2 linked regions of the Saccharobesus litoralis genome follow. The protein of the gene in region 2 interacts with the protein of the main gene of each other region in a pairwise test. Links are inferred from orthologs where the notes say so. Each region holds a gene or a part of one and is shown on either strand. Other genes may lie near its edges.

What was found.
Region 1: the proteins of dnaA (region 2) and C2869_RS07475 interact in binary tests that used the Escherichia coli proteins (3 or more experiments, as listed by UniProt). The link is inferred for Saccharobesus litoralis from one-to-one orthologs.

Annotation. Positions count from the first base shown.
Region 1 is NZ_CP026604.1:2,160,242-2,173,751, reverse strand. What follows is about bases 7,651-10,494. They hold C2869_RS07475 (D-sedoheptulose-7-phosphate isomerase), read left to right. Parts: upstream 7,651-8,700; coding sequence 8,701-9,288; downstream 9,289-10,494. Other genes in these bases: C2869_RS07465 (BadF/BadG/BcrA/BcrD ATPase family protein), read left to right, coding at 9,903-10,494; C2869_RS07470 (BON domain-containing protein), read left to right, coding at 9,310-9,885; C2869_RS07480 (YraN family protein), read left to right, coding at 8,287-8,685; C2869_RS07485 (penicillin-binding protein activator), read left to right, coding at 7,651-8,321. Also shown: C2869_RS07510 (sulfatase), read left to right, coding at 1-708; C2869_RS07505 (SemiSWEET family sugar transporter), read right to left, coding at 899-1,273; C2869_RS07500 (TonB-dependent receptor), read left to right, coding at 1,468-3,813; C2869_RS07495 (PhzF family phenazine biosynthesis protein), read right to left, coding at 4,077-4,979; rsmI (16S rRNA (cytidine(1402)-2'-O)-methyltransferase), read right to left, coding at 5,447-6,280; more of C2869_RS07485, read left to right, coding at 6,477-7,650; more of C2869_RS07465, read left to right, coding at 10,495-10,805; glucosamine-6-phosphate deaminase NagB-II, read left to right, coding at 10,824-11,828; C2869_RS07455 (hypothetical protein), read left to right, coding at 11,933-12,430; C2869_RS07450 (ATP-binding protein), read right to left, coding at 12,513-13,510. UniProt on the Escherichia coli protein: Required for the timely initiation of chromosomal replication via direct interactions with the DnaA initiator protein.
Region 2 is NZ_CP026604.1:2,320,730-2,329,854, forward strand. Bases 6,195-9,125 are described here. They hold dnaA (chromosomal replication initiator protein DnaA), read right to left. Parts: upstream 8,407-9,125; coding sequence 6,982-8,406; downstream 6,195-6,981. Other genes in these bases: dnaN (DNA polymerase III subunit beta), read right to left, coding at 6,195-6,963; rpmH (50S ribosomal protein L34), read left to right, coding at 8,926-9,060; rnpA (ribonuclease P protein component), read left to right, coding at 9,067-9,125. In the rest of the region: C2869_RS08005 (sensor domain-containing protein), read right to left, coding at 1-400; C2869_RS08010 (FIST signal transduction protein), read right to left, coding at 401-1,549; gyrB (DNA topoisomerase (ATP-hydrolyzing) subunit B), read right to left, coding at 2,277-4,697; DNA replication/repair protein RecF, read right to left, coding at 4,702-5,808; more of dnaN, read right to left, coding at 5,860-6,194. UniProt on the Escherichia coli protein: Plays an essential in the initiation and regulation of chromosomal replication. Binds in an ATP-dependent fashion to the origin of replication (oriC) to initiate formation of the DNA replication initiation complex once per cell cycle.

The sequences.
Region 1 (13,510 bases), 160 kb from region 2 along the record:
GATTTACCTTACGAGCCTTCTAATAAATCCGAACACGATATGATATTAGAAGAAGGTAGCTGGAAAAGCGCTATTCAAGGCTATCTCGCCTCTGTGACTTATGCCGATGTGCAAGTGGGTCGTATTTTAGATGCTTTAGAGCAAGGACCAAATGCTGACAATACCATAGTGGTATTATGGGGCGATCACGGTTGGCACTTAGGTGAAAAGCATCGCTGGCGTAAATTTGCTTTATGGGAAGAAGCCACTCGCACCCCGTATGTTTGGTATGCACCAGGGGTAACAAAACCGAATAGTAAAACCGACACCCCAGTTGATTTACAAAGTTTGTGGCCGACGCTTGCCGAGTTAACTCATACTAAAGCACCGGATTTTGTTGAAGGCGACAGTCTAGTTAAACTATTAAGCCAGCCAAACGCCAGTTGGACACAACCTGCAATTACGACTCAAGGCTTTAATAATCACGCGATCCGCTACCAGCACTATCGCTATATTAGTTATCGCCAAGGTGGTGAAGAATTTTACGACCACAGCAATGATCCATACGAGTGGTATAACAAAGCCGGAAGCGATAAATATAAAGCCAAGCAAGTTGAGCTAAAAGCCATGATCCCAAGCTTGAATCGCCAATGGCAAGACGCGGCTAAGATTTATGGTGGCGATCCTAAATACAATAAATTAAAGAAATCAAAAATGGTGACGGATTAATTGTACCAAGTGTGATTTTCTGTAACCCTGTAGGTGCACTATGTAGGTTTTTAATGAGGGCAGGATTTACTCCTGCAAATACAGAGTAATTAGATGCCGAGTGGAAGAAGATTAAAATCCAATGCCGTTAACTTAATGACATTGGTACTAATCTACCCCCGACATATTTAACGCGCTTATAGGCTGTTATTTAGCGCTCTGATTTATCAGAGCGTAAATTTCGCACAATTTGGTACAAAATAGCGATCGCCAATACAAGAGTGATGGTATTAGCAAAAATCATCGCTGCATCATTTTTAATCCAGCCATAAGCCAACCACAGCGCAACACCAAAAGTAAACAAGCTATACATGGTGACAGACAAAGCTTTAGTTTCGCCTGTTTTTAACACTTTTATCGCTTGAGGGATAAATGAAATAGTTGTACAAATTGCGGCAACAAAACCAAGTGTATCGATGAGATCCATAAAAAGAATACGAAGGAGAAGGACTGTCTCAATTGTATTATAAAAAAAGAGTAAACACGATAGCGCTTTAAGATTAACGCTCAGTTTGCCTATTGTCACAATCATCCACTAAGATTAAAGCAACTCACCAGAACTATAGTCAAAGTGATCAGGTTTTAGGGGAAGCCGTCAAGCTTCGAGTCCCCATGAGCATATGCTTTATTATGTGATTGGGGCGAGTAAGCGCTGACAATGAACCATAAGACCTGAGCGAGAAGACTATATATTGCTATGTCATTGTTAAGAAAAACACCATGAAAAAAACCTTTTTTCGAGTCAATTTTAACTATCTAACAAGTAGCATCTTTGTTTCCGCCTTCTTTTTGCCCAACATTTGTCTTGCTGAAATAGAAGTGATTAAAGTCACAGCAACCAAACGCTTAGAAGAGCAACATGCTGTCGCTGCCTCCATGCAAGCCCTAGGTGAAAAACAGATTGAAAATCTAAATATAGGCTCAGCCGATCAAGTATTAGACCATATGGCCAATTTAAGCCGTAATGCGACGAATAATGTAAACGCTGGTTTTTCTATTCGTGGCGTAGGAACCAATAATTTTCATGGCAATGTCAGCAGAGCAGTAGGTATTTATAGCGACGATGTGTCGTTAAGTAACCCTTATACGGGCGTGGCTAACGTATTTGACATTGAGCGGATAGAAATTTTACGAGGCCCTCAAAATACCTTATTTGGTCGCAATAGCATGGGCGGCGCGATTCATTACATTTCAAAAAAGCCGCAAATAGGCGGTGGTTTGGATGCAAGTATCAATGCGAGTTTGGCCCAATACAACGCACATAATTTACAAGCGGCTGTCGGCTTTGACATTAGCGAATACAGTGCAGCTCGACTCGCGATTAATACTCAAGCTCGCGATGGGTTGTTTACCAACATGGCACCAGAGCGAGAAGGCGAAAAACTCGGAGAAATTGACAAAACTGCATGGCGCGCGCAATTGGCATTCGATTTAAGCCAAGATACAGAGCTACTCATTAAATGGCATGGTGCCCGTAATCAAGGAAAAGGCTTAGGCCACAAAGCGGTTGGCTTGCGCGATCCCAATGATCCTAGCCAAGCTTGTTCAACCCAAGAAATACTAAAAGGTAGTCAATTTAATCAAAAGGTTAACTGTGTTACCCCTTCTGGATTTAACCCATCTTCTGATGACTGGCATACGTTATATGATGTTTCTCCTGTTAAACAGCAGGTTGAACATGATGGTCTGCAACTCAGTTTAAGTCATGAGTTTACAACGTTTAAACTAGACTTAATTTCAGCATGGGATAATACCCAAGTTCAGTTTTCTGAAGATTTTAGTGGCGAAGTGACTTTGCGCTTTATTGCCTATCAAGACTCGCAATTTGAGCAAAGTAGCCACGAGTTACGCTTAACTTCGTTAGACGATAACCGCTTTGATTGGGTTGTAGGGCTATATTATTTCACTGAAGACATGCTACAAACCACTAACGTCAGACGCCAAGTCATTGCTAATGGCGCCCAGATCACACCACATAATATTTTAGACCAACAGGACAACGATCTGTCCTTATATGGTATTTTCGATTATGAGTTAACCGCAAAACAATCTGTTTCGATTGGTCTTCGGCAAATATCCAATAAAAAGTCGGCTAACTCTCATTTTGGTGTTATCCGTACTCCGCTAGACAAATTTCCCGCACAACAGTTTATTGACCGACATATCGTACTCAATGAAACAGGCGATACCCAGACTCAATGCCCACCTAGCAACGGCGTACCCTGTGTTTTAGATTTTCCAAATCTTAATTTAGAAACAGACAAACTGGTTTACGACATTCGTTTTCGTCACCAATTTGACGATTTAGTTTATGGCTATGTCAGTCATTCCACAGGCTTTAAATCTGGTGGCTTTGATTCACGTGCCTTAGCCGCTTTTTTTGGTGATGTTGAACGCCCCGTTGGCCCTGAAGAAATTCAAGCCTATGAAATAGGGTTTAAATCGTGGTGGAACAACCGACAATTGCGCGTCAATAGCGCGATATTTCACTATAATTGGCAAGACTTACAAACCTTTGATGTAGTCGACGGTATCCCGGGCTTTGTCAATATTCCTGAAACCAAACTTGCGGGAGCTGAGTTAGAAATTGACTGGCAACTACTGGAACAAACCCTACTATCAACCAATTTAGGTTATTTAACTAGTGAAATTACTGACGCAGGATTGCTAACAAACGTTGAGCAAGGCCATGGTTTACAAAATATTCCCAAATACAGCGCCACGGTTAGATTGGAACAACAATTCTCAACTCGTTTAGGGGCCGCGAGTGCCTTAATCGAAGGGCAATATATTGCTAAGCAAGTCGATTCGCTCAATTACGCTGATGATCCATTCTCCACCAAAAATAGCCAGTTTTATGCTAATGCACGGTTCAATTTGAACCTAAATTCGCAAACTATAGTGTCGTTATGGGCCCAAAACATCACCCGAGAAAAAACTTGCTTACAAATTGATGCCCTAGATGATCCAACTCAAGCCTCTCGCTCTGACTTATCTGGCATTCTCATGTGTAACCCAAGTGATGGCGTTCGCCAATTAGGCGTTAGTCTCAAGGTAAATTGGTAAGACTGTCGCCGTGTCAGAAAATCAGAAACTAAAAAGACGTCAACCAGTCTGACGTTATTTATTTAATCTGTATGTAACTATGCAGCGTGTTTGTAAATAGAGGGGTATTTTCTACCAAAGGTATAAAAAATTACCGTTATACCTGAGAAATCAGGTATCTATTGCCTTTGTAGTACCTGCTATCCTGCGGGCACCAAGAGTAGGTGCCTGAATAGCCAGCCTTGTTTCAACTAATCAAAATTAAATTGCAAAGATACAAGATTCTAGGTTGATAAAAAGAACTCTCCCTTACTGACTAAAACACAGTGCCCCGCGACTTTTGCAGAGGTCACTAGCCCATTGTTTTTATGTGCGCTGATGAATAGCTCGCTCTCCCTGCCCATTTCAACACCTTGAGTAACTTGCCAATTAAATTGACCGCTTTCACTATTATCTAACTCGGCTAGCAATGCTGCTAAAGCACAATTAGCACTGCCCGTTGCTGGATCTTCGTTAACGCCTAACATAGGGGCAAACATACGAGCTTGTATACGCTGATTGGCTTGTTTTGCATATACATGAACGGGGTGAGCCAATTGCTGAAAAACACTAAGATTTAACGTAACAGCCGCCAAAGCCTGTAAGTTATTTAACTCAACAAATATAAAAGGCAAGCCAACTGAGGCAACTACAGGTTGATGGTTCTCTAGCGTAATATCATTGGCTGATAAACCGATAGCACCAGCCACAAGTTCAACGTCAACAGTTTCTTTTCGGCTAAACGACTCTGGGCTCGTTAGTTGATAACGCAACGCCTCCTTGCCATCACCTATAAATTCTATCGCGACCTTACCTGCTAACTCATCAAAAATGACTTGTTGGCGTTCACCTGCTAACAATCCAGCTTGGTGTAAAACAAAAGCTGTACCTAAATTGGGGTGTCCTGCAAACGGTAACTCTTGTGTGGGTGTAAATATACGTACTTGAAAGTCACATCCCGCTTGTTTTGCTTTTTCTGATACAGGTAAAACAAAGGTGGTTTCAGGAAAATTAAACTCAGCCGCTATTTTTTGCATTTGAACATCACTCAAGCCCGCTGCATCCGGAATAACCGCTAGTTGGTTCCCACCAAACTGACTTTGAGTAAATACGTCGCAAATATAATAAGTAACACTTTTGTTAGGCATAAGATGAACAAACACAGAATTTTAAATGAGGTCAATATTTAAAATAAATTTATCCATTTTGAAACGACAAGGCGATTAGCAAGCCTTTATATAAGTTGAAAGCTCGGCTTTAGCAGGAATATAGTCTTCTCGCTCAGGTCTTATGGTTCATTGTCAGCGCTTACTCTCGACTTTGCTTACATGGATGTAAGTACTTAGGTTTCGTCGGGAACAGGAAACCTGTGGCTCCTGCGTCGTCCTAATACCTAAATCCCTTTAGGCAACCCCAATCACATAGTAGAGCATATGCTCATGGGGCCTCGAAGCTTGCCTACATGGATGTAGGTAAGGAGCGAGAGCAAGGATGCGGTAGCTTTGACGGCTTTGCCTACATGGATGTAGGTAATTAGGTTTCGTCTGGAACTAGAAACCTGCCCCTAAAACCTGATCGCTTTGACTATGAGTCCAGCCATACGCCAATATATTTTCTACTCGAGCCCTAAGCCATATTGATAAACATCTTTTTTCTTTAAGCCGAATGTGTCGGCAACGATACCGGCAGCGGTTTTAGGTGGTAAATGCTGTTGCAGCGTTTTAAGTAGATTTTTAGCTTTGTCATCCATTTGAGCCGCTTGTTTTACCCCCTCAACAATCACTACAAACTCGCCTTTTTGTTGATTATGGTCGGCCTTGATCCATGCAATCACGTCACTAACTGCACCGGCTTTTATTGTTTCAAAGGTTTTAGTTAACTCGCGGGCAATGACAATATGACGTTCATCGCCCAATACTTTTTGCATATCGTCTAAGCTAGCTAAAATACGGTGAGTTGATTCGTAATATACAGAACAATAATCGCGTTCAACTAATGTTGCTAACACATCGCAGCGCGCTTTACTTTTGGCCGGTAAAAAGCCACCGTAATAAAACTGGTCAGTGGCAACGCCGGCTGCACATAGTGCTGTAACAACTGCACTGGCTCCTGGAATAGGCACCACTTTAATATTATGTTCACGACAGGCTTTAACTATAACGTAACCAGGATCATTAATCAGCGGCGTGCCTGCATCCGAGATTAATGCTAAGTTTTCACCTTGTTTTAAACGATAAATGAGTTTATCACTCTGCTCAGTTTCGTTGTGATCATGATAGGCAATTAACGGCGTTTTAATTTCAAACTGACTAAACAGCTTTTTTGCGACACGTGTGTCTTCTGCGGCCACGTAATCCACATCAGATAAAGTTTGAATTGCCCTTGCGGTAATATCGCCAAGATTACCTATTGGGGTTGCAACTACGTATAAGGTGCCAATGTCTGCCATTTTCGGTTTTAAACCTGCTGAGTATTCAATCTGGTCGGCGATTATACGTTAATATCGCTAATTTACGACTGTATACTCAGTTTTAAATATAAGCCATTCCAAAATAAGCAGGTGCTTGTAATTACTGACTGTGGAGCCATATAACTGGCTATAGTAAACTATTGCTAATATCTAAGGCCTTAAGGATAGAAATGGAATGAAGCGTGTATCACGTGCCTTCAGTTTAATTTCAAGTATTGCATTACTCGTTGCTTGCGGTAGTACTCCTGAAAAACCCGCTCAGGTAAATCAACCTAAGCCACAATTAGAAACACCTGTCGTTGAAAAAAAACCGGAACTAACCGTTGCCGATTACTTACAACGAGCCAATGAAGCAAGTAACCCGTCGCAATCCACTATTTGGTATACACGTGCAGCCGACGCTTGGTTAAAGCAAGGTGAATACGCTAAAGCACACGCATTACTTGAGCAGCTCAATAGCGAATTGCTCAGTCCGTTTATGCAAAATCAATTCACATTATTTAAGGCCGAAGCTTTAACTGGCTTAAAGCAATATCAGTTAAGTTTTAATTTGGCTAAAGACTTACCTATTATTCAAGGGTTTGAACAACGTGTATGGCAAGTAAAAGTGACCTCAGCTAGCCATACACAGCATCATTTAGCAGCAGCCAAGGCGTTAATTGGCGCTCGGCAATATATTGCGACAGACGATCAAACCGGTTTAACCCAAAATAGTGATGATACGTGGGCGCAGATAACACAACTAGGCACCGAAGGTTTACGAGCCTTTGACAATGAGCAAGAAAAACAACTTTCCGGCTGGTTAAATCTACTGAATATAACCCGAACCTACGCTGACACCCCCAAACAAATGTTGGTTAATATTCGCCATTGGCAAGCACAATATCAAGGGCATCCCGCTGCAAGCCAATTACCTGACAGCTTATTAGCCGCGCTTGAAACTGAACCTTATCGCCCGAAAAACGTTACGGTATTTTTACCTTTATCAGGTAAATTCGCTCGCCAAGGGCAAGTGGTCCAGCAAGGGATTATGGCTGGCTATTATAGTCAGCAAAATCTATTAAGTTTAGATACACTAACTTTTGTTGATACCAACAACACAGATATTGCCACACTGGAATTGGAAACTGACTTTATTATTGGCCCTTTACTCAAATCGAATATAGAAGCAGTTCAACAAAAATTTACCCAAATCCCGATTTTACTACTAAACCAATTAGACGAACTCGCGCTTGACAAAATGCATTACGCATTTAGCCTATCGCCGGAAAGTGAAGCTCGCCAAGCCGCGCAAAAGCTAGCAGAAATTGGTTATCAGCACCCTATCGTGATTGCAGCAAATAACAGTTATGGCAAACGAGTTGCTGAAACCTTTATCAGCGAATTTACTGAACTGACTAACATAGAGCCTGAAGTCGCCTATTTTAAAAACAGCCAAGAAATAAAAGCCTCAGTTGAATATTTAATGGAAACAGACGCGAGTAAACAGCGAATAAAAACCATTAAAGCGTTACTTGGCAACCCAAGCAATTTTGAGTCTGACGCGCGTAACCGCCAAGATGTCGATTTAATTTATGTATATGGCAATACGGCGCAAATAAAGTTATTAAAGCCTTATGTCGATATTAACACGGCTCCTTTTGCTAAACCTTCGCCCATTTATACTACGTCTAATGGCTTTAGTTCCGATTTAACCATTGCCGATTTAAAAGATTTAAATGGTATTAGTTTCAGTGAAATGCCTTGGGTACTGCCAACCCGTAAACAAGAAGTTACCCTAGCCAGTGAAATGCAACAACTGTGGAATGGTAACGATGATAAAGCCGCGCGCTTATTTGCATTTGGTTACGACAGCTTTCGTATTATACCGCACCTAGCGCAAATGCGCGCGTTTTCAGGCTTTCATCATATCGGTTTAAGTGGCAAATTATTAGTTGAACCCAATGGCATGGTTAGCCGTCAACTCGCATGGGCGCAGTATAAAAATGAGCAAGTCGTCGAATTTAAACCTGTTCACTAATGTTGTTACAAAAGTGTCGTCTCGATTACGTGGCGCCTCATTTGAGCAAGAAGCCAAGCGCTTTATTAGCCAACAGGGCCTTAAGGTACTGGCAGAAAATTACCAAATAAAGGGTGGCGAGTTAGATTTAATCGCCAACGACAAGGGTAAATTAGTATTTATTGAAGTACGCTATCGACAATCAGACCAATTTGGTAGTGCAGCCGCTAGCGTAACGAAAACCAAACAAAAAACGCTGCGCAAAACGGCACAGCATTATATGCAGGCCCAAGGCTTAAATAGCCAACATACATTTTTTCGCTTTGATATCATTGCCTTTGACGGAAGCCCGCAAAATATCAACTGGATTAAAAACGCTTTTTAATAATTATTAGTTTTTATGCAAGACCTAATCAAACAAAGTTTTACCGAAAGTATTCAAAGTAAAATAGTCGCGGCTGATATGTTAGCCGACGCTATCGAAAATGCAGCACAAACCATAGTAAACTGCCTACTACAGGATAAAAAAGTTATATGCTGTGGTGATGGTATTGCCTACGGTGTCGCTGCAACCTTTACCTCTATGCTGGTTCAACCTGCGGGGGCAACTCGTCCTAGCTTGCCGGCTGTATTACTGCAAGGCAATAATACCCAATTATCGGTATCTGCAGGCTACAATCAGGCTGAATATATTTATGCTGAACAATTAAAAATCGTCGCCCAACCAGGAGACGTTTTATTAGTATTAGCGAGCGACCCTAATAATGCCGTGTTAACCCGCACCATGGAAGCAGCGGTTGCTAACGATATGATCATCATTGCGATTACCGGTGACGACGGTGGAGAAGTCGCTGGTTTGATCAGCACTAATGACATAGAAATAAAAATACCCGCTAACAAACCCGTGCGAATTGTTGAAGTGCAACAACTTATCGCACATTGCTTATGCGACGCCATCGTCAATACCTTATTTCCAGGAAGCCAATAACTTTTACCAAGAAGAAGAAAAATGAAAAAGTCTTTACTCGTTATTTTAAGCTTATGTTTTTTATTACAAGGCTGCGCAGCGCTAGTCGTAGCAGGGGCAGCGGGAGCGGTTTCAACCGCTCACGATAGGCGCTCATTAGGCGCACAAATTGAAGACAGTGAAATAGAATTTAAATTAAACAATGCACTGGGCGAGTCCCCTGAACTGTATAAAATAGTCAATGTGGCCTTTATAAGTTTTAATCGAAATGTGCTGATTGTCGGCCAAGCGCCCTCGCGTCATCTAAGCTTGCAAGTAGAGCAATTAGTACACAATAACCGCAATGTACGTAACGTGTTTAATCAAATTCGCATTGGTAAACCGGTGGGCCTAGAAGTTCATGCCGACGATGCTTGGATTTCGACCAAAGTCAAAAAACAATTACTCACCGCTGAAAAGCTTGATGGATCGCATGTCAAAGTTTACACAGAAAACAATGAAGTATTCTTAATGGGCTTAGTTAATGATAGCGAGGCTCAACAAGCGATTGAAGTAGCACGTAATGTACGCGGTGTGATAAAAGTAATTGACGTATTCGAACGCGTTAAAACCCAATAAAGCATTGAGTGGCCCAAATGGCAAAACCAAACTACCTAATAGGCGTAGACGGCGGTGGCAGCAAATGTAAAGCCATAGTGTACGATATTGCCAAACAAACTTACCTAAGCACTGGGCTTGCCGGACCCGCTAATATCGCGTTAAATTTACCTAAAGCTAAACAAGCCATTATAGAAGCTTGCAAGTTAGCCATATTTAATTCAGGTTTAAGCCACTTACCGCTCGAACAATTTGCCGTGGGCGCAGGCGTTGCCGGGGCCAATGACCCCAAAGCTAAGCAAGCATTACTTGCTTGGCAACAACCCTTTGCTTCTTTACACGTAACTACCGATTTACATATTGCCTGTTACGGCGCGCACAATAGTCGCTTTGGTGCAGCCATCATATTGGGAACAGGTTCGTGCGGTGTTTCAATAACCGAAAATCAATCTCAAGACGACTTTTTAATGTTAGGCGGCCATGGTTTTAAACTAGGAGATAAAGGTTCTGGTGCTTGGCTGGGTCTGCACGCGGTGCAACATACCTTAGAGGTATTAGATGAGCTAAGCCCCGCCAGTATGTTAAGCCAAGCCGTTATTGAACAATCGGCTCCAGACGCGATGCAAATATATAGTCAATTTGAGGCGGCTAACTCAGCTAAATTTTCCTTATTAGCGCCGTTAGTATTTAGTGCGGCTGATCAAGGTGATGCGCTAGCCACTGCACTATTGCGCGAAGCGGCGTATTATATTAACGCCATGATTAAAAAGTTACTTGCGACTAAACCCGAGGGGTTAACCCTACTCGGTGGGCTAGCGCCTTTATACTTGCCTTGGTTAGACCAGACTCTTGTCGACCAACTATCGCCGGCACAAAACCCTCCGGAATATGGCGCCGTTTTTTACGCGCAACAATGCCAACAAGCAAACCTTAAAGCTTAAGCTTGAGACATAAATATCATGACTGCATCAACTCCCCTATTTGTACAAGAAGCCTTGGAAACACCAGAGCGAATAGCCAATCAACTTGAAGAAAACGATCACACAACAGACAAGCTAGGGTCTCATTTACGTTTAGTTTCGCCTAAATTTATCTATATTGTTGGTCGCGGTTCATCAGATCACGCAGGCTCTTTTGCTAAATATTTGTTTGAAATTGAAACCGGTATTCCTGTGGTTGGCGCGACCCCTTCTGTAACGAGTGCTTATGGAAGTTCAATAAAATTAGACGGCGCCTTAGTATTAATGATTAGCCAGTCTGGACGCAGCCAAGATGTAATTGACCAAGCTAGAATGGCAAAACTCTCAGGTGCCTATGTTGTCGGCTTAGTCAATGACGAAAATTCGCCATTGGCAGAAGAGTGCGATGTATTGTTACCACTAAAAGCCGGTGGCCAGAAAGTGATAGGAGCAACTAAAACAGTGCTCACTACCTTATCAGCATTATTGCAATTAGTGGCTAAATGGACCCACAACAAAGAGCTCAGCTCAGCTTTATACAAATTACCCGACTTAATGGAACAAGCTTGCCAATCAGAGCCGATCATCACCAACGCCATGTTAAACTCAATTGAACATTGTGCTGTACTCGGCAGAGGATTTGGTTATGCCATTGCCAAAGAAATCACCATGAAGTTAATGGGTAATTGCTGCATACACGCAGAACCTTTCAGTTCAGCGGAGTTTGCCCACGGCGCAGTCGGTATGATTGACAAAAAGCTCGGTTTACTCAGTGTCGATTTACGCGACGAAGCCTTTGCTAAACACCAACAACAAATTCAAGAATTTATTGATGCCGGTTTAACCGTTCACAAGCTCAAACAACCCATTTTCAATTGCCCAGAACGCTTAGCCCCTCTTACATTATTACAGCGCTTTTATTTAGATATAGCTAATGTCGCTATTGAACGCGGCATTGATCCAGACCGACCACCAGGTATGCAAAAAATGATCAAAACCTTCTAACGCTAATTTTTACATATGTAACAGTGAGCAGTTATTACCATCGCACTATTGATAGAGAAAATGATAAGCGTTATCATTTAGAAAAAATCAATAGGTAATACATTATGCGAAAATCACTAGTAGCCTTAGCAACGGGCGTATTGTTAACGACAGCCTGTTCGAAAAATGAACCACAAGACCAATGGGCGGAATATAAGAATATTGCTCAATCTGTTTTAAGCCAATCAAAAGACGCTAAATTTGATTCTATCGCTCTAGGATCACAAAAACTCGTTGCACAAGCCAAAATCGTTTTAGGCTTATTTTTACCTCGTCATCCAGAATGTAAAGAATACATAAATGCAGTGTTAGCCGCTGCTGACTTAATGCAAACGCTCGACTTAGATGCCATTGAAGCCGACTATCACGCTGACGGTAAATTACCAGCCATGAAAAACGCCAGTTGCTATCATGCGAAAGATTTATTAGTTCACCCAGCCACAGTTACTGTAATGGCCAAAACTGAACAAGACAGCCCGTTAACACGTAAGCAGATGGCACACGAAATAGAAGAAGTGCTTATGCACTTTGAACAAGTCGCTGAGGCAAGTAGCAAAAACTAGCTAGAAGAATTGTTTTAATTTAGGCCGATGGCTTTTAATACATCGGCCTTTATATAGAGCCGATTTTCCAATCGAGTTAATATCAATTACCATCAAACCTTGGCTTAAACTCTTCCATTACCTGTTCAAGGTTATCAAGTGAGAAACCACGATAGCTAACTTTGTGTTCGCTCAAGTTCATCTTGGCAAGCAGCCCCTGAGCTTTGCCAATCAATTTAGCTTCATCATATTTACTTTGATTGCGCTTAACTTCAGCGATTAACACTATCTTATCGAGCTTGTTAATAGCGACAATATCTATCTCGTCTCTACCCTTGTTATTCCAATAACTTCCAATCTGATTAAACTGGTTGGATTCAGCAAGGATCGCTTTAAATAGCCCTTCTAGTTGCAAACCAGAAAAAGTTGAAAAGTCGCGTTTTATATGAGCTTTGATGTAATCAAAATTATCCATTTCAACCGCGCTAGCGTTTGAATGAATAAACGTGAACCAGAAATTAAGAAACGGATCTTCAATCGAGAAACGGGTATCTCTTGTCGTTTCCTTAGATGATATTGGTTTGTATTTGCTTACAACATTAAAGTTTTTTTCAAGTCGTTCCAAATGAACGTCAATTCCGGCATCCACATAGTTTTTAATGTCTGAACGCGAGGTTTTACCGCGAGCAATTGCATTGAGAATATCAAAGTAATGTGCATGCTCAGCGCCAAAATCTTCCACTAATCGATGTAAACCCTCTTTCATAAATGGCGAAGAGCTCGAAATAACATAATCAAACACAGAATCATTTTGCGTAGAATACGATAACCACTCTAAGTACTTAGGAATACCTCCAGACAAACACCACCATTCAAGCATTCTCTCGGCTGAGAACACACCAACATCCTGCATAATGGCTTTGATTATTGAAGGCTTTAACGGTTTTATATGAAAAAACCTGTCATCTCGATTCATCAATGGCTCATCTTTTTCCTTAAAGATCTTAGTCATCATGTTGTACATACTACCGCAGCACACTAAGTGCATCATGGATTCAGCCTTGTATGAACCCCATAGGTTTTGTAAATCAGAAAACAGAG
Region 2 (9,125 bases):
TTAAAGCTAATAAAAGAACCTGTTCACCATCTAGCTTAAATAGGTCTTCTCGTGTTTTATCAAAAAATTGGCAACCCGCAATATTGATATCCGTTATCTGCCCTTCTCGATTAAAACTAAACACAGCTTCGGGGCTAGCATCAACTAACGCTTGCTGACGCGCTAAAGTAGCGATAGTCTGTTCTTGATATAAGTGAGTCTGCTTTAGTTGATGCTTAAGCTGAGAATTTATTTCATTAAGTTCATCTGATACTAACTGCAAACTATGCTCAAGCATCGCCCTATCAGTATCACATTGCTCAAAAGCCTTTGATATTTCATCAAGTACTTGCGCCGTTTCCGGCGTTACTTTAATACCATTACCTTTTTTTCTTAGAATTCTGGACAGTAAGCGATGCATTTAAGACTCATAAATTAGCGTTATAGTCATGGTTTGATTGTGCAGGCGAGTGTGAGACGAATGATTATTCGGTGCTAATTCACCATACGAATAAAAGCCTAAGTAATTAAAACTTGGACCTAAAATATCATAAGCGACTTCCAGTTCCTCCTCAGTACGCTGATTTAAAACCAGTCGCCTGCCAACACAGCTCACCATAAATACTAATCCATTACACATATCATGGCTTATCGCTTTAGAGGCAGATTCAGCAGCAATTTCCGAAGCATCAATTAGTCGTTCAAAGTTTGCTTTCATTAATGTCGCGGTGCTACCTCTGGGAATATCACCAGCGAAAGTCATCGAACGCTTTTGCTTATCAACATCCAGAATTGTTCGAATAACAGGTTTACACTTTTGTTTTGCGTCATTGGTGTCTGACCTTGGGTATCTGACTAATAAAGGAAAACGTAAAGCGGCAGCGGGTAATTCATTAGCATGCTCACCTAAGTATTTTTCATATAATGCCAAAGCCGGTTTATCATCAAGCGTATAGAGTACATTTTTGTCAGACTCAGTAACGATCCTTTCAGGCCCAAACGGATCCCACCCTCCTTCACTACCAAATCCAACATGTAAATTGGCACCATAAAAACCACAAACCAAGACAACTCCTTCATAACATATGTCATTGTGCCAAACATAAGTTTGTTTAAAGTCAGTGCCATCGGCGGCTAAGCCCCCCGTACATATAACCTCAGTCGGTAATGCAATATTCAAACACCTTGCTAGCTCAGAGCCATTAACAACATGACCATCACTTAACACCATCACGTACTTCAAATCGTCATCTGGCAATGCACAAGCGAGTTTATCTGCTGCAGATGCTATGTCTTGCTCTGTAATAGATTCAGTAGCGATGCGTACTCTCGAGCTGTCAAGATTGACGACAGTAATAGCAAGTACGTCGTCTAAGATTTCCGTATTTTGGATTACCCCCGCAGTTGTACAACCAATAATTTCTGCGTTAGGAAATGCCTCTTTTAGTTGCCTTTTAACACCACAATACAAAGCAACACTACCAATAGCGAACACTAATCTAGCATCGAGATCGCATATTATGGGCTTATCCCATTCATCATTTTCAAAGCAGTACTGAGTGGTTTTCATAAGCAAATACTTGTTAAATAAGCTGTAAGAAGAGTATTGCAGGCACTATTTAAAAGTAGCAGATAAACTGGAAAAGTGTATAAGGAGAGATAGTTAATATTCTGCTTTTAGATGGAGAGGGAAATTAGTGAAATACAGTTAATGTTGATTAACTATCTACACACTATAGTTAAAACAACTTGTAATAATACTGCCTTTTCAAACAAGGATTGGCGATAGCATTTTTCATTTACTAATGTAGTTCTAATACCCTTTCCAACTAATTTTGATTAGTTGAAATCTTATTTGTAGAGATTTGCTTAAGGCGCTTACTTTTGAAACCTACTGAAAAGCAGGTACTTAGGATTTGTCAGGAGTGAAATACTGTACCAAGATAAAGAAACGATGTTTGGCAATATTACGTCTAAAAGCTAAGTCTTTAGCATCTCACCTATTATTGTCGAAATAAATTTCGACCTACATGGAAGTAGGGAATGCAGTTAAGCGTCAGGAACAGCGCACTGCGACCTACATGTAAGTTGGGAATGCAGTTAAGCGTCACGAGCAACGCATAGCGGCCGACATTAATTTAGTTTGTATTTCAACCTCGGTGCTTTCAACTGATCAATTTATTTTGAAAGTAGTACTAAATTGAATTGCTAGGGCTTGCTTTCAGTTTACTAACTTTAAAAACAAAAAACCGAGGCTAGCTCGGTTTTTTTAGATTATGCATTCAAACCCAAATTAATTAAACATCTAGGTTCGTTACCTCTAACGCATTGGTTTCAATAAACTCACGTCTTGGTTCAACTTGATCACCCATTAATGTCGCGAATAATTGATCCGCCGCAATAGCGTCTTCAATTGTCACTTGTAACATACGACGCGTTTCTGGGTCCATGGTAGTTTCCCACAGCTGGTCTGGATTCATCTCACCTAGACCTTTGTAGCGCTGTATGTAGATACCTTTACTCGACTCGGCAATAAGCCAATCATAACCTTCTGCAAAGTTATCAACGACTTTAATCTTTTCACCACGTTTAATATAAGCACCATCTTCCATCAATGAGCTAATCGTAGCACCAGCTTTAGTTACTGTTTTGTAATCAGCAGTATTAATAAAGTTGTGGTCAATGATATAAACATAGTCAACACCATGGGTACGAATATTAAATTGCGGTAGGTATTGTTGGCGCTCTATATCGAATTTAACTTCAGCAGCATATATTGATTCACTGCCTTCTTCTTTATTTAAATCGGCAAGTACTGAGTCAACCCAAGCTTGAATCGCGTCTTTATCTTTCAATTTATCATCAGTTAACATGTCAGCAAACTGAATGACATTAATCAGTGACGAGTTCCAATTACGAGCAAGTCTAGTTTTAATTTTGTTGGCCGTTTGATAATCGGTAACAATTGTTTCTAGCGCTTCGCCTGTGATTGCAGGCGCACTTTCGTTTACATGGAATGATGCATTTTCTAACGCCAAGTTAGTTAAGTAGCTTTCTAATGCATCTTCATCTTTAATGTATCTTTCTTGCTTACCTTTTTTAACCTTGTATAAAGGTGGTTGAGCAATAAAAATATGACCTCGTTCAACAATTTCAGGGAGTTGACGATAGAAGAAAGTAAGAAGTAATGTACGAATATGGGAACCATCGACATCAGCATCGGTCATGATAATGATTGAATGATAGCGAAGTTTTTCAATATCGTATTCATCTTTACCAATACCACAGCCTAATGCTGTAATTAGCGTACCAACTTCAGCAGAAGACAGCATCTTATCAAATCGAGCTTTTTCAACATTGAGGATCTTACCTTTCAGCGGCAAGATAGCCTGGTTTTTACGGTTACGACCTTGCTTAGCTGAACCACCCGCAGAATCACCCTCCACTATATAGAGTTCAGAGTGAGCTGGATCTTTTTCTTGGCAATCCGCTAGTTTACCTGGCAAACCTGCAATATCTAATGCACCTTTGCGGCGTGTCATTTCACGAGCCTTACGAGCCGCTTCACGCGCTCTTGCGGCATCCATGATTTTACTCACAACCGATTTAACATCACCTGGGTTTTCTAATAAAAACTCATTTAGCTTTTCTGCCATGGCTTGTTCAACAGCAGACTTAACTTCACTAGATACTAATTTATCTTTGGTTTGCGATGAGAATTTCGGATCAGGCACTTTAACTGAAATAACTGCAGTTAAACCTTCACGCGCATCATCACCTGTTGTTGAGACTTTTTGTTTTTTATTTAAGCCTTCTTTTTCAATAAAGCTATTTAGTGTACGCGTTAATGCCGCTCTAAAACCGGCTAAATGCGTACCGCCATCTCGCTGCGGAATATTGTTTGTGAAACAGAAAATATTTTCTTGGAAACCATCATTCCACTGCATAGATACTTCAACGCCAATACCATCTTCTTCACGTTGGCTAATAAAGCTAAACGCATTTGGATGTACAGGGGTTTTATTTTGATTTAGATATTCAACAAACGCTTTGATACCACCCTCATATTTAAAGTGGTCACGACGATCATCTCTTTCATCTTGTAGAATAATAGAAACACCAGAGTTTAAAAAGCTCAACTCTCTAAGTCGTTTAGCTAAAATGTCGTAGTGGAATTTTGTATCACTAAATGTTTCTTTTGAAGGCCAAAACTGTATTGTCGTACCGGTTTTTTCAGTATCACCAATCACAGCAAGAGGCGCATCAGGTTCACCATGAGTGTATGTTTGTTCGTGAATTTTACCTTCACGACGTATGGTAAGCGCCAGTTTAATTGAAAGAGCATTAACTACCGAGACACCAACGCCATGCAATCCACCTGAAACTTTGTAGGAGTTATCATCAAACTTACCGCCCGCATGTAAGACAGTCATAATAACTTCCGCGGCAGACACACCCTCTTCAGGGTGAATTGCTGTTGGTATACCACGACCATCGTCAGATACGCTAACAGAGCCATCAGAATGGATGGTTACAACAATGTCACGACAGTGTCCTGCTAAGGCTTCATCAATACTATTATCTACAACCTCAAAAACCATATGGTGTAGACCCGTGCCATCATCCGTATCACCAATGTACATACCCGGTCTTTTACGTACTGCATCAAGACCTTTTAGTACTTTAATCGATGACGAGTCATAAGTTTGTTCTGACATTTACTTACCTTTCATCTATTAACACTTGAGTTCCATGTTCCACGTGGAACACTTGGTATTCTCTATCTATTAATTGTTGTATTAGGGTTAAATCTTTTTTGATACTAGTAATAATGACTTGGCGTTCCAAATTAACTAAATACTTAATTAGTTTAGTTAAGGTGGTTTCATCAAGTTCAGCTACGACATCATCAATTAACCATATACATTTTTTGCTCGAGTTTTTTTCTATAAATTGACTCGCTGCTAATAGCATGCAAATCAACAATATTTTTTGTTCACCACGTGACAAGATGTTTTTAGCTGGCGTATCATCAATTTTAAATACCAGCTCATCTTTATGTACTCCATACTGAGTAGAGCCACGTTTAAGATCTAATTCAATACTTGAATTTAATATATCACCAATGTCCTCAGCTTCTTTCCAACCTCTTTTATATTCAACTTTTAGTTGACGTTGTGCGAGCAAGTTTTGTTGCCCTAACAATGAAAAAGTATCCAATAAAATTGGTGAAAATTGTTCTACGACATTGGCTCTGAGCTTAGATATTTGATTGTTAAGCTCAACTAATTTTGGTTGCCATGTTTGAGCAAGTCGTCTGTCACCAAATTTCAATGACTTATTTCTTTGCTCAATACTGCGATCATACTCTCGATATACTTGAGAAATAGTTTCATGTTCCACGTGAAACACTAACCAATCTAAAAATCGCCGTCTAACTAATGGGCCATCTTCAAGTAAGCTTGTACTAAGAGGTGAACAATTTACTATTGGAAAAAAACTAGATAACTCACTTTGCTTACGTACAGGTTTACCGTCTATACGTATTTCACTTTTACCATTTAGCGTTTTTCTAATACCAAACCGATTAACCAACTCATCGCAATGACCGCGTACTGATACGGTTAAATTATCTGTGCCTTTTTTAACTAAATCTTGAGTTTTATGGGTTCGAAAAGATCGACCAAAGCCAAGTAAATTAATGGCCTCGAGAATACTAGTTTTACCACTACCATTATTGCCAACAATAAGATTACAGCCCGGTTTTAGATCGAACTCCAATTTTTCAATATTTCTAATATTGCTTAAAACCAGCTTTTCTATGTACATAAACAAATAAGCCCCGGCGACTTGGCCAGGGCTTTATTTTACAATCTAAATTTATAGGCGCATCGGCATTACAACGTAAAGCGATGAGTCATCTAAGTTATCTTCAATTAACGCACTGCTGTTTGCATCGCCTAAGGTAATTTTGACTTCATTAGATTCAATCGCATTTAGGATATCAATCACATAAGCTACGTTAAAACCAATTTCTAACGAGTCACCTTGGTAATTAACGTCAACCACTTCTTCTGCAACTTCTTGCTCTGGGTTGTTAGCTGTAATGGTTAGTTCGCCACTGGCTAGGTTTAACCGAACCCCACGAAATTTTTCATTTGATAAAATGGCAGCTCGAGAAAAAGCTTGTTTTAAATAATCTTTTTCACCAATAACCGTTTTATCACCACCTTTAGGTAATACACGACGATAGTCAGGAAAACGGCCATCAACCAACTTACTAGTAAACGTAAAATTCTCGGTATTTAAGCGGATATGATTTGAGCCAACCGATACGTAGATGTTGTCCTCTGTATCTTCGATCAATCTGAGTATTTCCGTAACACCCTTACGAGGAACAATAACCTGACTTTCTTGTAATCGCTCGTTGGCGAGTTCATGCTGGGTTAAAGCTAAGCGGTGTCCATCAGTGGTAACACAACGGATCATGTTCTCTTGTGTTTCTAATGACATACCATTCAGGTAATAACGTACATCTTGCACAGCCATCGAAAACGATGTTTTCTCAATTAAGTTTTTAAGTACTTTTTGACTAACCGCAAAATTAATTTCACTTTGCCAATCTTCAAGATTAGGAAAGTCTTTTGCGGACAGTGTAGATAGTGAGTACTTACTTCTTCCACACTTAATGATTAATTTGGATTCGTCGAGCACAAATTCAATTAACGATTGCTCGCTTAAACCTTTACAGATATCAAACAGCTTTTTAGCCGGTACTGTAATCTGCCCATCTTCAGAAGCTTGTACCAACTCAACAGAAGCGACTAGCTCCACTTCTAAGTCGGTACCGGTAATGGATAAAACACCATCGCTAATATCGAGTAAAACATTGGACAAGATTGGCAGGGTATGACGACGTTCCACGGTTCCAGTTGCTAGTTGCAACGGTTTAAGGATGTCTTCACGGCTTATAGCAAATTTCATTTTTATTATATCCGTTGGTTACGACGATAACGTTCGAATTAAGTTAAGGTAGTCTTCTTTAATATCGAGGTTTTCTTCTCGAAGCTCTTTAATTTTTCGGCATGCATGCAAAACAGTTGTATGGTCTCTACCACCAAATGCATCGCCAATCTCGGGCAAACTATGACTGGTTAACTCTTTAGCTAAAGCCATAGCTACTTGCCTTGGTCGAGCAACACTCCTGCTACGACGCTTAGACAAAATATCAGCAACCTTAATTTTATAGTATTCGGCTACTGTGCGCTGAATGTTGTCTATTGTAACGAGTTTTTCCTGTAATGCGAGTAGGTCTCGTAACGCTTCCTTAACAAATTCTATTGTAATGGGTTTTCCGGTAAAATTAGCATGCGCAACAACGCGATTTAGTGCCCCTTCAAGTTCACGCACATGTGACCTTAAACGCTTAGCAATAAAGAATGCAACTTCATGCGGCAAGTTAACTTTGGCTTCTTGCGCTTTTTTCATCAATATTGCGACGCGCGTTTCTAATTCTGGCGGTTCAATCGCTATGGTTAATCCCCAGCCAAAACGCGATTTCAATCTGTCTTCTACCCCTTCAATTTCTTTCGGGTAGCGATCACTTGTCATGATGATTTGCTGGTTCCCTTCCAATAACGCATTAAATGTATGGAAGAACTCTTCTTGCGAACGCTCTTTTTTGGCAAAAAACTGAATGTCATCAATAAGCAAAGCATTGACTGAGCGATAGTGCTTTTTGAAACTTTCAATCGCATTATTTTGTAAGGCCTTTACCATATCTTGCACAAAACGTTCCGAGTGCATATAAATAACTTTAGCATCGGGATTACGATTTAAAATTTCATTACCAACCGCATGAAGAAGATGAGTTTTACCTAAACCAACCCCACCGTATAAAAACAAAGGGTTATACGAAACACCTGGGTTATCTGCGACTTGGCACGCAGCAGCACGCGCTAACTGGTTAGACTTACCTTCAACAAAATTATCAAACGTATAGTTTTCACGAATGTTTGACTTTAACTGCAAGCCCGCTTCGTTACGAGGCTGAACATTAGCCTTAGGAACATGCACGGCAGGTGCTGGGCTAAATGCAGGCGGTTTAATATCAGGAATACTATTTAACTTGTTACCTATTTCTAGTTTAGGTGCAGCTTGCTGCGCGACTCGACTATCTGTTGGCTTAGTGCCAACTTCAACTCTTAAACTAGGCAACTGACCACTATTAATCTGAGTTAAGTGCTGGTTAATAGTATCGGCATATTTATCGAGTACCCAATCACGCACAAATTTATTGGGCGCAAATAAAGTGACAACTCCACCTTCTTCGAGGCTTTGCAACGGTCTTATCCAAGTATTAAATTCTTGAGCAGGCAGATCTTGTTGCATGACATTTTGGCAATTTTGCCAGAGCGAGTTGGCCAAAGGATACTCCATTAATTAAGCAGGGGGTGCATTCAATCAAATTGTATCCACAAGTGCAACCATGCCTAGTTAACTTATTTCACAAGGCTAAAAAAACAAGTGTATCCTATTGTTTTTTAATAAAATATTCCTTAATTATTTTTGGTTATAAACCTCCATTTTTTACACCATTAAGATCTCGATTTTTTCTTGACTAATTCACTCTGTGGATAACTCGAGCATATATTAGCCAAACAACCAGAGTTATCCCAATTTAGATCAATTAATAGACAATTTTTGCTCAGAGTTAGTGCTAACTAGCGATAAATGAGCTAATCAATATTACAGCGAGATCCGATCAAACAAGGACTGGATCAAGATCCAGCATAGTTATCAACAATCAAAATTATTTTGCATTAGCTGAAGGATCAGCTTGATCTATTTATGACCACTAATATATAATTCGCGCCCTTCTAAAAGGCATGGCCGCCCTTTTAGTCTTACATTTGGCCACCAATTTGCAAATTTGGAAGTAATATTATGAAACGTACTTTTCAACCAAGTAACTTAAAGCGTAAGCGTACTCACGGTTTCCGTGCTCGCATGGCTACTAAAAACGGTCGTAAAGTTTTAGCACGTCGTCGCGCTAAAGGACGTAAAGTTTTAAGCGCATAATATCGCGTGAAAACTTATGCCTATGGTCGGGAGTTGAGACTCTTAACTCCCGAGCACTTCCAACA